Regions from separate parts of the Serratia sarumanii genome, predicted to be linked through region 1. Evidence: predicted binding sites of a transcription regulator. Region 1 holds the regulator's gene; the other holds the start of a gene.
The links. The regulator PhoB, encoded in region 1, activates phosphate uptake and scavenging genes when phosphate is short. The targets are predictions, from matches to a motif close to CTGTCATAAAACTGNCNNAT.
Positions count from the first base shown of each region.

Region 1 (7,780 bases):
AGAGCGGCGAGCGCGTCTTTCGCCTGCTGTACCGCCTGCGCCGCCTGTTCATGCTGCTGCAGCGCGTGTTGCCCGCGCCGCTCTTCATCGTCGCAGCCGCTTAGCCAGGCGCTGAGCCGCTCGCCCTCGGCCAACGTAAAGTCGAATGCCAGCGGCGCGCTGAGCTGCTGCCACTGCTGCTGTTGGGCAGCCAGCTGCTGCTCATCCTGCGCGATAGCCTGCTGTTGGCGTTGCAATTGCTGTTGCAGGTTGTCGTAACGGGCTCGCAGCTCGACGCCTTGTTTTTGCAATGCTTCGGTCTGGACTTTCATTTGCTCCAGACGTTGCGCAGTTTCTGACAGTTTTACCTCTTGGTATTGTTCTACCGCCGGGTGCTCGCATGAGCCGCACAGCGGGCAGGGGGCGCCGGGTTGCAAACGGGCGCGCTCGGCTTCCAGACCCACGATCCGTTGTTCCAGCGCATAGGTTTTTTCAACATCGGCCTGGTGGGCTTTCTGCTGCTTAAATTGCTGACGGATGAGCTCTAACTGTGGCTCCAACTGGGTCAGTTCATTTTGACCGATGTTTAGCTCTTGCCGCTGCTGTTCCAGCCGTTTAACAACTTGTTGCGATAAAGAGGCGAGCGTAAATAACTGCTGGCGCGTCGGGCGCAGATCCGCCAGGGCGCTCAGGCGCTGGCGCAGCGGGGCCAGCGGCGTTTGCGCCGCCAGCGCCTGCTGCTGTTGTTGCTGAACGGCCAGCGCTTCGGTCAGCGCGTTCAACTGCTGCTGATGCTGTGCGGCCTGCGCCGTCAGCTGGCTGCGCTCGGCGGTGAGCTGCTCCAGCGTGGTTTTCTGTTTGGCACACTGCTGCGCGGCGGCATCGCCGGCCTGTCGCCGCTCGGCCTGCGTCGACTGCAGTTGGGCGATCTGATGGTCGAGCGGGGCGACCTGGTCATCGATCAGCTGTTGTTGTTGCCGCATATGCTCGGCATGGGCTTGCTGCGCCAGACGGGCCTTTTCCACCGCCTGCTGCAGCGGCGCCAACTGCGCCGAGTGCTGTTCCTGTTGCTGCGTCAGCTGGGCTGCCTGCTGTTGTATCGTCTGCAGCTCGGCGCGGCAGCGATCGCGTTCACCGCGCAGCGGCCGCAATTTCTCGGCCGGTTCGCTGAGCGCCAGCCGCTGCAGCTGCGGGGCGGCCTCGGCCTGCTCGCGCTGGGCGGTTTCCAGCCGCCGTTGACCCTCGTTTTGCTGTTGCTGGAGGCGTTGCCATTGCTGCAGCCAGCTCAGCGCCTGTTGCTGTTGCTGAGTTTGCTTACCGAGGGCGCTTTCCTGCGCGCTCAGCGCCGTCAGCTGTTCAGTCAGGGAGTGGCGCTGTTCATCGTTCAGCAGCTCGATGCCGCTGGCGCGCTGGTGCAACCCATCCAGGTCGGTTTTGGCCTGCTTGTGCGATTCGAACACCTGTTCGGACAGCCGCCCGTAGATTTCGGTGCCGGTCAGCTCTTCCAACAGTTCGGCGCGATCGTTGGCGTCGGCGTTGAGGAACGCGGCGAACTGCCCCTGAGACAGCATCATCGATTTGGTGAAGCGGCCGAAGTCCAGCCCGGTGATGGCGGCGGTGATCTCCAGCTTGTCGCGCACCTTGTCCGCCAGGATCTTGCCGTCCTCGCGGCGCGCCAGTTCCACCTTCGGCGCCTGCAGGTTGCCGTCCGGCGCGTTTTTGGCGCGGCGCTGGCTCCAGAAGGCGCGATAGCCGACGCCCTTGACCTCGAATTCGACCTCCGCCAGCGATTCGGCGGTGTGGCGGGTCATCAGTTCATTCTGGCTCGGCGTGACGTTGAGACGCGGCGTCTGGTGGTACAGCGCCAGGCAGATGGCGTCCAGCAGGGTGGTTTTGCCCGCGCCGGTCGGGCCGGTAATGGCGAACAGGCCGTTGCTGGCGAACGGCTCGGCGGTGAAGTCAATTTTCCACTCGCCCTGCAGCGAGTTGAGGTTTTTTAACCTCAGGCTGAGGATCTTCATGGTTGGGTCTCCTCAGGATTGTGCTGCACCGCCTCGACCACCTGGCGGAACAGTTGATGCATCCGCCGTTGGCGCGCTTCTGGCATGTCGGCCTCCTGCGCCAGGCGCCGTTCGAACACCTCGTTGACGCTCAGTTCGTTGAGCGTTTCCTTATCCTGCTGTGCGATCGCCTGGCGGCGCTGCTCTTTACTGCGCCGCAGCAGCACCACTTCCACCGGCAGCTCATCCGCCAGCAGCCGGATGCGGCGCTGGATATCGCTGAGGTAGTCCTGCGTCGCCACTTCGATATCCAGCCACACCGGCAGCTCGCCGGCATAGTCGGCAAATTGCTGCAGCTGCCGTTCGATCTCGGCCAGATCGCCTTTGATCAGCTGCATGGGCTGGAACTGCGGGATCGCTAACGCTTCTACCTGCTGCAGGGCGCCGTCGGCGAAATCGACCAGGAAGACGCTTTTGGCTTTGCCCAGTTCATCGAAGCTGAGCGGAATCGGTGAGCCGCTATAGCGAATATGCTCTGATTTGGCGACGTTCTGCGCGCGGTGAATGTGGCCCAGCGCGATATAGTCGGCGGGCGGGAAGGCCTGCGCCGGGAAGGCGTCGAGGGTGCCGATATAGATGTCGCGCACCGAGTCGGAGGTGGTGACGCCGACGGTGGTCAGGTGGCCGGTGGCGACGATCGGCAGCGGCAGGCCCAGCCGATCGCGGCGTTCGCAGGCCGCCTGATACAGCGCCTGGTAATGTTCGGCGATAGCTTCCTGCAGCGCCTGCTGTTTTTGCGCGCCGGATTCGCCGGCGCGGCTGGTGAGCAGATCGCGCGGCCGCAGAAAAGGAATGGCGCACAGCACCGCGCCCGGCTGGCCGTCGCGCCGGTTCAGCACCACGATCTGCTGCTCAAGGGAGCCCTGCGCGCTCGCGATCACCGTGGTGTTCAGGCAGGAGAGCAGTTCCCGCGATTCGTTCAGCGTCGCCACCGAGTCGTGGTTGCCGCCCAGCACCACCAACTGACAGCCGGTGCGCTGCAGCTCCACCACGAAGCGGTTGTACAGCTCGCGGGCGTAGCTGGGCGGCGAACCGGTATCGAACAGATCCCCGGCGACGATCAGCGCATCCACCTGCTGCTGCTCGATCTGCTCGATCAGCCAGTTCAGAAAAGCCTGGTGCTCGGCGGCGCGGCTTTTGGTGAAAAAGTACTGGCCAAGGTGCCAGTCAGAGGTGTGGATCAGGCGCATGACACTCCCGGATGCAAAGGTAATGGCGATGATTATAAAGGCCGCGGCGGCGGCTGTCCCGGCGCAATGATGATGACAACCGGATGATTTTTCTTTGCGCCGGGAAATAATCGCTATGCTTACTGCCTATAACAGCCGCTTTTTTTCATAAAAGTGTCACAAAACTGACGCATAATGGCGCCCGCAAAGTCGCTAACACATTGGCAGGATTGACGATGGCAAGACGCATACTGGTGGTGGAAGACGAAGCGCCGATCCGTGAGATGGTGTGCTTTGTGTTGGAACAGAATGGTTACCAACCGTTGGAAGCCGAGGATTATGACAGCGCCGTGACGCGCCTGTCTGAGCCGTTCCCTGATTTGGTGTTGCTCGACTGGATGTTGCCCGGCGGTTCCGGCATTCAGTTTATCAAACATATGAAGCGCGAAGCGCTGACCCGCGATATCCCGGTGATGATGCTGACCGCGCGCGGCGAAGAGGAAGACCGGGTGCGCGGTCTGGAAGTGGGGGCGGATGATTACATCACCAAGCCGTTCTCGCCCAAGGAACTGGTGGCGCGCATCAAAGCGGTCATGCGCCGCATTTCACCGATGGCGGTGGAAGAGGTGATTGAAATGCAAGGGCTGAGCCTGGATCCGTCCTCCCACCGCGTGATGGCGAACGATCAGGCGCTGGACATGGGGCCGACCGAGTTCAAGCTGCTGCACTTCTTTATGACCCACCCGGAGCGGGTTTATAGCCGTGAGCAGTTGCTTAATCACGTCTGGGGCACTAACGTTTATGTGGAAGACCGTACCGTTGACGTGCATATCCGTCGGCTCCGCAAGGCGTTAGAAACCAGTGGGCATGATAAAATGGTTCAAACCGTTCGGGGCACCGGCTACCGGTTCTCAACGCGCTATTGATCGCGCTGCGCTGGAGAATATGCCGTGTTAGAACGTCTGTCGTGGAAGAGGCTGGCTCTGGAGCTGGCTCTTTTCTGTCTGCCCGCCTTACTGCTGGGGCTGATTTTCGGTTATCTGCCCTGGTTCCTGCTGGCCTCCGCTCTGGCGGCGCTGGTGTGGAATTTCTACAACCAGCTCAAACTCTCCCATTGGCTGTGGATCGACCGCAGTATGACACCGCCGCCCGGCCGCTGGAGCTGGGAGCCGCTGTTCTATGGCCTGTATCAGATGCAGCAGCGCAATCGCCGCCGCCGGCGCGAGCTGGCGTTGCTGATCAAGCGCTTTCGCAGCGGGGCCGAATCGCTGCCTGATGCGGTGGTGATGACCACCGTTGAAGGCAACATCTTCTGGTGCAATGGGCTGGCGCAGCATCTGCTCGGCTTTCGCTGGCCGGAAGACAACGGCCAGCACATCCTCAACCTGCTGCGTTATCCGGAATTCAGCCACTATCTGCAACAGCAGGAGTTCTCACGCCCGCTGACGCTGCAGCTGAACAACGAACACTACGTCGAATTCCGCGTGATGCCCTATTCCGAAGGGCAGTTGCTGATGGTGGCGCGCGACGTCACCCAGATGCGCCAGCTGGAGGGGGCGCGGCGCAACTTCTTCGCCAACGTCAGCCATGAGCTGCGCACGCCGCTGACGGTGCTGCAGGGCTATCTGGAGATGATGGGCGACGAAGAGCAGGACGGTTCGCTGCGCAGCAAGGCGCTCGGCACCATGCAGGAGCAGACCCGCCGGATGGACGGGCTGGTCAAGCAGCTGCTGACGCTGTCGCGCATCGAGGCGGCGCCCAATGTCGACATGAACGAGCGGGTGGATATCCCGCTGATGCTGCGGGTGTTGCAGCGCGAGGCGCAGTCGCTGAGCGGCGGCAATCACGAGATCACTTTCCGGGTGAACGAACAGCTCAACGTGTTCGGCAATGAAGACCAGTTGCGCAGCGCGGTGTCTAACCTGGTGTACAACGCGGTCAACCACACGCCGAAGGGCACCCATATCGAAGTGAGCTGGCAGCAGACGGCGCACGGCGCGCAGTTCCAGGTCAGCGACAACGGGCCGGGCATCGCCGCCGAACACCTGCCGCGCCTGACCGAGCGTTTTTACCGCGTCGACAAGGCCCGTTCGCGCCAGACCGGCGGCAGCGGGCTGGGGCTGGCGATCGTTAAACATGCGCTCAGCCATCACGACGCGCGGCTGGAGATCCTCAGCGAGCCGGGGATCGGCACCCGCTTTATCTTTACCTTACCCAACCGGTTGATTGTTCCCGCCGCTTTATCAGAGAATGCGGTGAAAAATTAACGCGAGACACCGGTATGACCCGAATAACCCGAGGGCTGTTGCTTTGCCTGGCGCTGCTGGCCGGACGCGGCGCGCTGGCGCAGCCCGACGGCATGCTGGCGGGCAACCTGTCCAGCGTCGGTTCCGATACTTTGGCGAATCTGATGGCGCTGTGGGCGCAGGATTTCAGCCGGCATTATCCCAACGTTAACCTGCAGATCCAGGCCGCCGGCTCGTCGACCGCGCCGACCGCGTTGGCGGCGGGCGCTGCGCAGCTGGGCCCGATGAGCCGGCCGATGAAGGCGGCCGAGGTTTCGGCGTTCGAACACCGTTACGGCTATGCGCCGCTGGCGGTGCCGGTGGCGGTGGATGCGCTGGTGGTGTTGGTGCATCAGGACAACCCGCTGCGCGGCCTCAATCTGCAGCAGCTCGATCGCATTTTCTCCGCCACCCGGCGCTGCGGTGAAAGCAAGCCGCTGACGCGTTGGGGCGAGCTGGGGCTGAGCGGCGACTGGGCGACGCGCTCGCTGCAGCGCTTCGGCCGCAACTCGGCGTCCGGCACCTACGGCTATTTCAAACTGCGCGCGCTGTGCGGCGGCGATTTTATGCCGCGCGTCAATGAGCTGCCCGGTTCGGCCTCGGTGGTGCAGGCGGTGGCCGGTTCGCTCAACGGCATCGGCTACGCCAGCATCGGTTTTCGCGCCAGCGGCGTGCGGCTGCTGCCGTTGGCGGAATCGGGAGAGGACTATGTCGCGCCTACCGCCGCCAACGTGCGCAACGATCGCTACCCGCTGTCGCGCTATCTCTATATCTACATCAACAAAGCCCCCAATCAACCGCTGGAGCCGCTGACCGCCGCGTTCCTCGATCGCGTGCTGTCGAACGCAGGGCAGAGCCTGGTCAATCACGACGGCTATCTGCCGCTGCCGCCGGGCGCCCTGCAGAGGACCCGCCAGGCGCTCGGGCTGCAGCCGCTCGCGGCGGCCACGGTGCAATAAGCGACAAAAAGCGGCGTAATTTTCGCCTTTTTTAACGGCCAAACGGAGCTTATACCACGCGAAAACCGGGCATTTATTGGCGTTTTCGCGCGGTAAAGTGGTATATGTTTCACGTTTCGTGAATCCATTGTTCAAAAATGATACAAATCATGTAGTGTATATTTATTGATAGCCAATATGATCGACTGGTGGCTAAAGTTTATATGGTTGATAGCTCTGCTTTTCGCCGTGCGTCTTGCCTTGAAGCGCTATAAACGTTTACCTTAGCCCTCGTTGTCGGATTAAACCTCCATTTTTATAACTCCTAAAATTTTGCCCATCTTCATGAGCGGCCACTTTCGAATAGGGACATAAACGCCGGATCGACTGCGTTTAGGATGCTTATTTGGCGCTGCGACGATCGGGCATGCCGGCAACCGGTGGGGCGTCACGCCACCACGCTATCGGACAATTTTTTTCATTTGAACAGGCAACACGACATCGTATGAGTCATCGTTTAACGTCAAAAGATATCCTGGCACTGGGCTTCATGACCTTTGCCTTATTCGTTGGGGCCGGGAACATCATCTTCCCGCCGATGGTCGGCTTGCAGTCCGGTGAACACGTCTGGATCGCGGCGCTGGGCTTCCTGATCACCGCCGTCGGTCTGCCGGTCATCACCGTTATCGCGCTGGCGCGCGTCGGCGGCGGCATCGACGCCCTCAGTTCGCCGATCGGCCGCGGCGCCGGCCTGCTGCTGGCGACCGTCTGCTACCTGGCCGTCGGCCCGCTGTTCGCCACGCCGCGCACCGCCACCGTGTCCTTTGAAGTGGGCATCGCCCCGCTGACCGGCGACGGCGCCATGCCGCTGTTCATCTATAGCCTGGTGTACTTCGCGCTGGTGATCGGCATCTCCCTGTATCCGGGCCGCCTGCTCGACACCGTCGGCCATGTGCTGGCGCCGCTGAAGATTGTGGCGTTAGGCGTACTGGGCATCGCCGCGCTGCTGTGGCCTGCCGGCGCGCCGATTCCGGCGACGGCGGCTTACCAGAGCGTGCCTTTCTCTTCCGGCTTCGTTAACGGCTACCTGACCATGGATACGCTGGGCGCGCTGGTATTCGGCATCGTTATCGTCAACGCGGCGCGCTCGCGCGGCGTGAAAGACGCCGGTCTGTTGACCCGCTACACCATTCTGGCCGGTTTGATCGCCGGCGTGGGCCTGACGCTGGTTTACCTGAGCCTGTTCAAGCTGGGCTCCGGCAGCGGCGCGCTGGTGCCGGACGCCACCAACGGCGCGGTGATCCTGCACGCTTACGTTCAGAACACCTTCGGCGGCCTGGGCAGCTTCT
Region 1 covers NZ_CP124750.1:997,191-1,004,970, forward strand. Annotated here, with positions in the region: gene sbcC (exonuclease subunit SbcC) at 1-2,000, opposite strand, end outside; gene sbcD (exonuclease subunit SbcD) at 1,997-3,229, opposite strand; gene phoB (phosphate response regulator transcription factor PhoB) at 3,445-4,134, shown strand; gene phoR (phosphate regulon sensor histidine kinase PhoR) at 4,159-5,475, shown strand; gene SSARUM_RS04685 (PstS family phosphate ABC transporter substrate-binding protein) at 5,490-6,452, shown strand; gene brnQ (branched-chain amino acid transport system II carrier protein) at 6,937-7,780, shown strand, end outside.

Region 2 (7,780 bases), 1.3 Mb from region 1:
TCCTTGCGCCGCAGCTCGGCCATCAGATCCGCCGCGGTTTCCGGATCGGAGCCCAACGCCAACATAGCTTCATGCCCGAAAGACATGGCGGACTCTAAGGTGACGCGAATTTGGTAATCCACATTGGCCTTGATCAGCGCGATGGCATGTTCGCGGTCATGAGCGCGAGCCAGCACGCGGGCCTGCGGGAAGTGGGTTTTGGCGTGTTCGACAATCTGCGTGGCGGCTTGCGGATCGTCAATGCAGACCAAGATGGCGCGGGCGTGGCCGGCGCCCGCCGCATGCAGCACATCCATGCGCGCACCGTCGCCATAGTAAACTTTGAAGCCGAAGTCTTGCGCGTCGCGGGCAACCTGGGGTTCGCGGTCGATAATGGCGATATCGGCGCCCATCGCCAAAACGTGCTGGCTGACGATCTGACCAAAACGGCCGAACCCGACGATCAGCACGCTGTTGGTCAAGCCGGTGGGCTGTTCCGTGCCGTCCAACGAGGCGTCGGACGAGACGCGCAGGCGTTGGTGGATCAACACCGCCAGCGGTGTCAAAGCCATCGACAGCACCACGACGGCGGTCATGTTGGCGTTGGCTTCCGCAGGCAGCACCTGATTGGCCAGCGCAGCGGCGAACAGCACAAACGCAAATTCTCCCCCTTGCGCCATGAGTACGGCGCGGTCGAGAGCATCACCGTGCGAGCTTTTCGTCAACCGGGCCACGCAGTAAATACACAGGCCTTTGATGAACATCATCGCCAGCACGCCGCTGACGATCAGCGGCCAGTTGCGCGCCACCACGGCCAGATCGAGAGACATGCCGACGCCGAGGAAGAACAGCCCCAAAAGCAGACCGCGAAAGGGCTCGATGTCGGCTTCGAGCTGATGGCGGAACGTCGATTCCGACAGCAGCACGCCGGCCAAAAAGGCGCCCATGGCCATGGAGAGGCCACCCAGCTGCATCAGCAAAGCGGCGCCAAGCACTACCAGCAGCGCGGCTGCGGTCATCACTTCGCGCGCTTTGGCGTGCGCCAGAATGCGAAACAGCGGGTTCAGCAGCCAGATGCCGGCCGCCACCAGCGCGGCCAGCGCACCGGCGGCGATGGCGATGCCGCCCCAGGCGGAACCGGATACCGGCGTCGATGAACCGGCCGGCGCGATGAACGCCACCAGCGCCAGCAGCGGGACAATCATCAGATCTTCAAACAGCAATACGGCGACGATTTTCTGACCGCGCGGGCTGGCGATGTCGCCGCGCTCGCCCAACAGTTGCATGACGATGGCGGTAGACGTCAGCACGAATCCCATGCCGCAGATGAAGGAGATGGCCAATGAAAAGCCGAAGGCCATGCCGATGGCGGTGAGCAGCAGCCCGCAGCTCAATACCTGCAGGCTGCCCAGGCCGAAAATATCGCGCCGCATGTTCCACAGATGAGAAGGCCGCATCTCCAGGCCGATGATGAAGAGAAACATCACCACCCCAAGCTCGGCGGTGTGCAGGATGGTCTGCGCATCGTTGAACAAACCAAAGCCGAACGGCCCAATCGCCAAACCGGCTGCCAGATAACCCAGCACCGAGCCCAGCCCCAAGCGCTTGAACAGCGGCACGGCCACCACGGCGGCGCCGAGTAGCGTCACCACGTTGAGCAGGTCGCCGGCGCTTTCAGACATGGGCGAGGCGCCAGAATACGAACGCGGCGATGGCTGCGGGGATCGCGAACACCAGCAGCAGGATCGGCAACTCCGCCCGCAGGCTGTAGCCCGCGTGGGCGACGCCCACCCACATATTGACCGCCGCGATCAGCAACCAGGCCGGGACGAAAATTTTTGCCGCCAGCGCCATGCCCGCCGCGCTGGCGCCCCAGAGCCAGCCGAACAGCACAAACAATCCCAGGAGAACCACGCCTCCGCCAATGACCATTAGCATGTGCATTGCAATATCCTCTACGCTGCGCCTCCTGGCGGGGGCGGACGCCAGACGCGCGCCCCCCATGCGGTGTTACTTGGTAGTATAGCCGCCGTTGATCAGGATAGTTTGGCCGGTAACCCACCAGCCGTCGCTGACCAGGTGGCGGATAAACGGCACCACGTCTTCGATATCGGTGAGGCCGGTTTTGCTGAACGGCGACAGCGCCGCCGCGCTTTGGTGATACGCCACCGCATCGGCGCCTTCGGCCGGATAGAAGAACGGGGTGTCCATCGGGCCGGGGCCGACCGCCGTCACGGAGATGCCGCGCTCACCGAACTCCTTGGCGGCGGCACGGGTGAAGTGCTCCACCGGCGCTTTGGTGCCGGCGTAAGCGGCATAGAACGGCGTGAAGGCGCCGAGCAGCGAGGTGACCAGCGTGCAGATTTTACCGTTGTCGTTGAGGTGTTTGCCCGCCTCTTTCAGGAAGAAGAACGCGGTTTTGGCGTTGACCGCGGTCATCTCGTCGTACTCGGCCTCGCTGATGTCGATCATCGGCTTTTTCAGCACTTTGCCGACGGTATTGATGGCGATATCCGGCTTGCCGACGGCGGCGACAGCATCGGCGAACAGCTTCTCGACCGCGCCCGCGGTGGTTAAATCGGCCTGCAGCGCGACGCCTTGCGCCCCGGCGGCCTGGATGGCGGCGACGGTCTTATCCGCTTCGGCTTTGGAGGCGGCGCTGTTGTAGTGGATCACTACCGCTTTGGCGCCTTGTTCAGCCAAATCGCGCGCGATCAGCCCGCCGAGATTTTTGGCGCCGCCGGCGATCAGGACGGTTTTTCCCTTGATTGAATGGTTTGCCATAACAGTTTCCTTGGATGAGCGTAACGGAAACCTGAGTCTAGCCAGCGTGGGGGGAAAGATCAGCGGCGTGGGGCGGGATAGACTATCCAGGAAAAACGACTAATTGCAGACGAACGGTTATCACTTATAACGCCCCGGCGGGGGCGTTTCGGCGCGTGGCGGTAAATTTTATCCACTGATCAGGCCAGTTTGCGTTTCATTAACCTACAATGATGAATATGGGCCTCACCATTTCCCCTCTGAGTGGAATCACGCCGTGCAAATCTCTCTGTGCGGTGCGGTAACGTCTCTGGAGGCGGTGGGTTATGGGCATGGCCCGTGCAGGCAAAAAAGGGGATGAGAGCGGTAAGCTCCAGCAGAGTATCGGGTAATGAGGTAGGGCGGTTGGACCCGGCGGATGGCCGCGGATAACAACGCCTTGAGGGGGTAATCATGATCAGTACCGTCGCGCTGTTTTGGGCCTTATGTGTGGTGTGTGTGGTTAACATGGTGCGGTATTACTCTTCTCTGCGCGCATTGCTGGTGGTATTGCGCGGCTGTGACCCGTTGCTGTACCAATACGTCGACGGCGGCGGTTTCTTCACCGCCCACGGGCAACCCAGCAAGCAGCTGAGGCTGGTGCGCTATATCTTTGCGCAACGCTATGTCGAGCACCACGATCCGGAGTTTATTCGCCGCTGCGAGCGGGTGCGCGGGCAGTTCATGCTGACCTCGGCCCTGTGCGGCCTGGTGGTCATCAGCCTGATAGCGCTGATGATCTGGTATTAATGCCTTCCTGTTTCCCTTGATGCAGGCAAAAAAAAGGCGGCCCTGCGGCCGCCTTCCTCATGATGCTTATCGCTTAGATCAGCTTCAACGCAACCCAATACAGCGCACCGGAAAGCAGAATCGAGATTGGCAGGGTCAGTACCCAGGCCAACAGGATGTTCTTCACGGTTTTGCTCTGCACGCCGCCGCCGTCCACGATCATCGTCCCGGCAACCGCCGAAGAGAGGACGTGGGTGGTGGAGACCGGCATGCCGGTATAACTCGCCACGCCGATAGACAGCGCCGCGGTCATCTGGGCCGATACGCCCTGGGCGTAGGTCATGCCTTTCTTGCCGATCTTCTCGCCGATGGTGGTGGCCACGCGTTTCCAGCCCACCATAGTACCGAGTGACAGTGCCAGCGCGACGGCGACGATGATCCACATCGGCGCGTACTCGACGGTCTGCAGCAGATCCTGACGCAGGTTCTTCAGGAAGCGCTGGTCGGCGGATGAGGTTTCCGGCAGCTTGGCGACTTTATCCGCCGTGTCGGTCACGCACATCAGCAGGCGGCGCAGGTGGCTGCGCTGCTCAACCGTCAGCTGATCGTAGCTTTGCAGGTTGGTCAGCATGCCCTGAGCCAGCTCGATCGCCGGCATGGCGCGCGAACTGTCGCAGTGGAACTCGGCCGGCTTGTTCGGCGCAGCTTCGTCATCCGGGCTTGGCACCAGCGGCGTCAACGACACCGCATGCGACAGCGCGTCGCCGTGCTGCTGGTAATATTGCTGCAGGTGGGTCACGGCGTCACGCGTACGGGTGATGTCATAACCGGTTGCATTCATATTGACCACGAAGCCGGCCGGCGCAACGCCGATCAGCACCAGCATGATCAGGCCGATGCCTTTCTGGCCGTCGTTGGCGCCGTGCGAGAAGCTGACGCCAATCGCCGACAGGATCAGCGCGATACGGGTCCAGAACGGCGGCTTGCGTTTGCCGTCGACCTTTTCACGTTCCGCAGGGGTCATGTGGATACGCTGGCGTTTCTTGGTGCCACTCCAATAGCGGCGCAAGGCGAACACCATCACTCCCGCCACCATCATGCCGACCAGCGGCGAGAACAGCAGAGAAAGGAAAATACCAATCATTTTCGGGACGTTAAGCGCATCCACCACCGAAGTGTGGGTCATCAGGGCGTTGGTTAAACCGACACCGATGATTGCGCCTATCAGCGTATGGGAACTGGAGGCCGGCAGACCGAAATACCAGGTGCCGAGGTTCCAGATGATTGCCGCCAACAGCATGGAGAAGACCATGGCTAATCCGTGTGCTGAACTGACGTTCAACAACAGATCGGTAGGCAGCAAGTGGACGATGGCGTAAGCAACACTCAAACCGCCGAGCATTACGCCAAGAAAGTTGAACAAACCTGCCATCACGACCGCAAGTTGCGAGCGCATGGCGCGGGTATAAATAACTGTAGCGACCGCATTGGCCGTATCATGAAAACCGTTGATGGCTTCATAAAACAACACGAACAACAATGCGAGAATTAACATCAGGCCGGTATGGAAATCCAGGCCAGCGAACAAATGCAGCATAAGCGTTACGCCAGTTTGTGGACATGAACGCCGCGCATTATCAGTGACAACCGGGGCCGGGGAAAAGGAAAATATGACGTTTTTTTGATTTGGACATGACGAAACGATGACGCGCCTATAACAAAAATATGGAATATCAATGCGTTATTCTCCTCTGACCTCTGTAATATTTTCTTACTATGGCGTTGGCGGCGCCGGGGCTTTACAATCTGCCGCCGTGAATTTGGCGGTGACCGGCGGCGAAACGGCGTAATATGGCGCCCTTTTGTCGCGATTGTGGTTTTGATAAGTGAGGCTCAGGTGGAACAGTTTGATGTCGTAGTGATTGGGGCGGGCGCCGCCGGCATGTTTTGCGCTGCGCAGGCGGGGCAACTCGGTTGCCGCGTGTTGCTGCTCGACAACGGCAAAAAACCGGGCCGCAAGATCCTGATGTCCGGCGGCGGGCGCTGCAACTTTACCAACATGTACGCCGAACCGGCGGCCTATCTGTCGAACAACCCGCACTTTTGCAAGTCGGCGCTGGCGCGCTACACCCAGTGGGACTTCATCGATCTGATCAACCGCTACGGCATCGCCTACCATGAAAAAACGCTGGGGCAGCTGTTCTGCGACGACTCGGCGCAGCAGGTGGTGGATCTGCTGGTCAAAGAGTGCGAGCTGGGCCAGGTGACGATGCGCCTGCGCAGCGAAGTGCTGGGCGTGGAGAAAACCGAACATGGTTACGCGCTGGCGCTGAATGGTGAAAAAGTGAGTGCTCGATCACTTGTGGTGGCCAGCGGCGGTTTGTCCATGCCGGGGCTGGGCGCTTCGCCGTTCGGTTACAAGCTGGCGGAGCAGTTCGGCCTCAGGGTGCTGCCGACGCGCGCCGGGCTGGTGCCTTTTACCCTGCATAAGCCGCTGCTGGAGCATGTGCAGACGCTGTCCGGCGTCTCGGTGCCGGCGGTGATCACCGCCGAGAACGGCGTCAGCTTCCGTGAAAGCATCCTGTTTACCCATCGCGGCCTGTCCGGCCCGGCGGTGCTGCAGCTGTCCAGCTACTGGCAGCCGGGTGAGTATGTGAGCGTTAACTTACTTCCTGAGCTGGATTTGGCGGCCTTCCTGGATGATCAACGCCGAGAGCACCCGAACCAAAGTCTGAAAAACACCCTGGCGCTGCACTTGCCGAAGCGGCTGGTGGAGTGCTTGCAAACCCTGGGACAACTGCCGGAGGCCACGCTGAAGCAGCTGAATACGCCGCAGCAGGCGGCGCTGGTGGAGCTGTTGCAGAACTGGCGCGTGCAGCCGAACGGCACCGAAGGCTACCGCACGGCGGAAGTGACGCTCGGCGGCGTCGACACCAACGAACTTTCCTCCAAGACGATGGAAGCCCACAAGGCGCCGGGGCTCTATTTTATCGGCGAAGTGGTGGACGTGACCGGGTGGTTGGGCGGCTACAACTTCCAGTGGGCGTGGAGCTCGGCCTGGGCCTGCGCCCAGGCGTTGGCGGCGCAGGAGCGTTAAAACCCGCTCAGCCTTGAAACGTACCGGGTCACATTGGCCCGGCCTTGAGCTGATTCATTAATTTCATTTTAGTGTCGCCGTCGAGAAAACTCGCCTCCAGCGCCTGTCGGTTGCTGCGGTTAAAATCTTCATCCTGCCAGCCGAAGGCGTCATGCAACAGCCGGTACTCCTTGTTCAGCGTGGTATCGGCGACGGTGCGCGCATCGGTATTCACGTTCAGCCGCACTCCCATCCTTTTCAGCCGGTCTATCGGGTGACTGTCGATGCTGTCGAACAGATTGCAGACGAGATTGCAACTGGGGCAGATCTCGAGCAGGACGCCGGTGGCTATCAGGCGCTCGATAAGCGCAGCATCCTCGATGCTCCTGACGCCGTGGCCGATGCGCGACACCTGCAGCCTATCCAGCGTTTCCCGTATGCTGTCGGCGCCCTTCGCCTCGCCGGCGTGGGCGATGACGTTACCGCCGGCTTCGCGCACCGCTCGAAAGGCCGCTACGTGATTGGCCAGCGGGTAACGCGCTTCGTCGGCGGCTAAATCCAGCGCGACCACGCCGCGGCCCAGATAGTTAACCACGAGCCCGGCGGTTTGCAGGCTGGCGGCCGCATCGAAATGCCGCAGCGTGCACAGGATCAGCCCGGCGGCGACGCCGTAAGTTTGCGCGGCGTCATACATCGCGGCGAGCACCGTCTCGACCACCGCTTCACCGCTTAATCCCATCCGGGTATGCAGCAGCGGGGCAAAGCGCACTTCCGCATAGATGACGTTATCCGCCGCCAGCTGCGCGAACAAGTCATCGACGGCCAGCGCTATCGCCTGGCGCGTCTGCAAGAGGTCTATTTGCGGCGCGATCTTGCTTAAAAAGTCCCCCAGATCGGCGCATCGCTTCGGCGCGATAAATTGCCGATTAAAGGCCGTTCTGGTTAATTGCGGGTCGATCTTTTTGACATAGTGGTAGCTCAAGCACGTATCTAAATGGACGTGCAATTCCACTTTTTTTAATTTGCTCGGATCGAAATTCATGACAGCCACCTATTTCATTCGCGGTGAGATAACAGTGAGAACAGTTTTTCTTTAAACAGGCCGGGTTTAATACGGGTAATCACGCGGGCATTGGCCGGTTCGCCGGTCAGGTGGGTGGAATCAATGACGTAATGGCCGTAAGACCGTTCACT
Region 2 covers NZ_CP124750.1:4,821,011-4,828,790, reverse strand. Annotated here, with positions in the region: gene SSARUM_RS22840 (monovalent cation:proton antiporter-2 (CPA2) family protein) at 1-1,661, opposite strand, end outside; gene SSARUM_RS22835 (hypothetical protein) at 1,654-1,923, opposite strand; gene SSARUM_RS22830 (SDR family oxidoreductase) at 1,990-2,763, opposite strand; gene uspB (universal stress protein UspB) at 3,196-3,531, shown strand; gene pitA (inorganic phosphate transporter PitA) at 3,605-5,107, opposite strand; gene SSARUM_RS22815 (BaiN/RdsA family NAD(P)/FAD-dependent oxidoreductase) at 5,408-6,607, shown strand; gene add (adenosine deaminase) at 6,636-7,568, opposite strand; gene SSARUM_RS22805 (nucleoside hydrolase) at 7,643-7,780, opposite strand, start outside.
Region 2: the regulator PhoB is predicted to act here: its motif matches at 5,113-5,132, upstream of pitA (inorganic phosphate transporter PitA).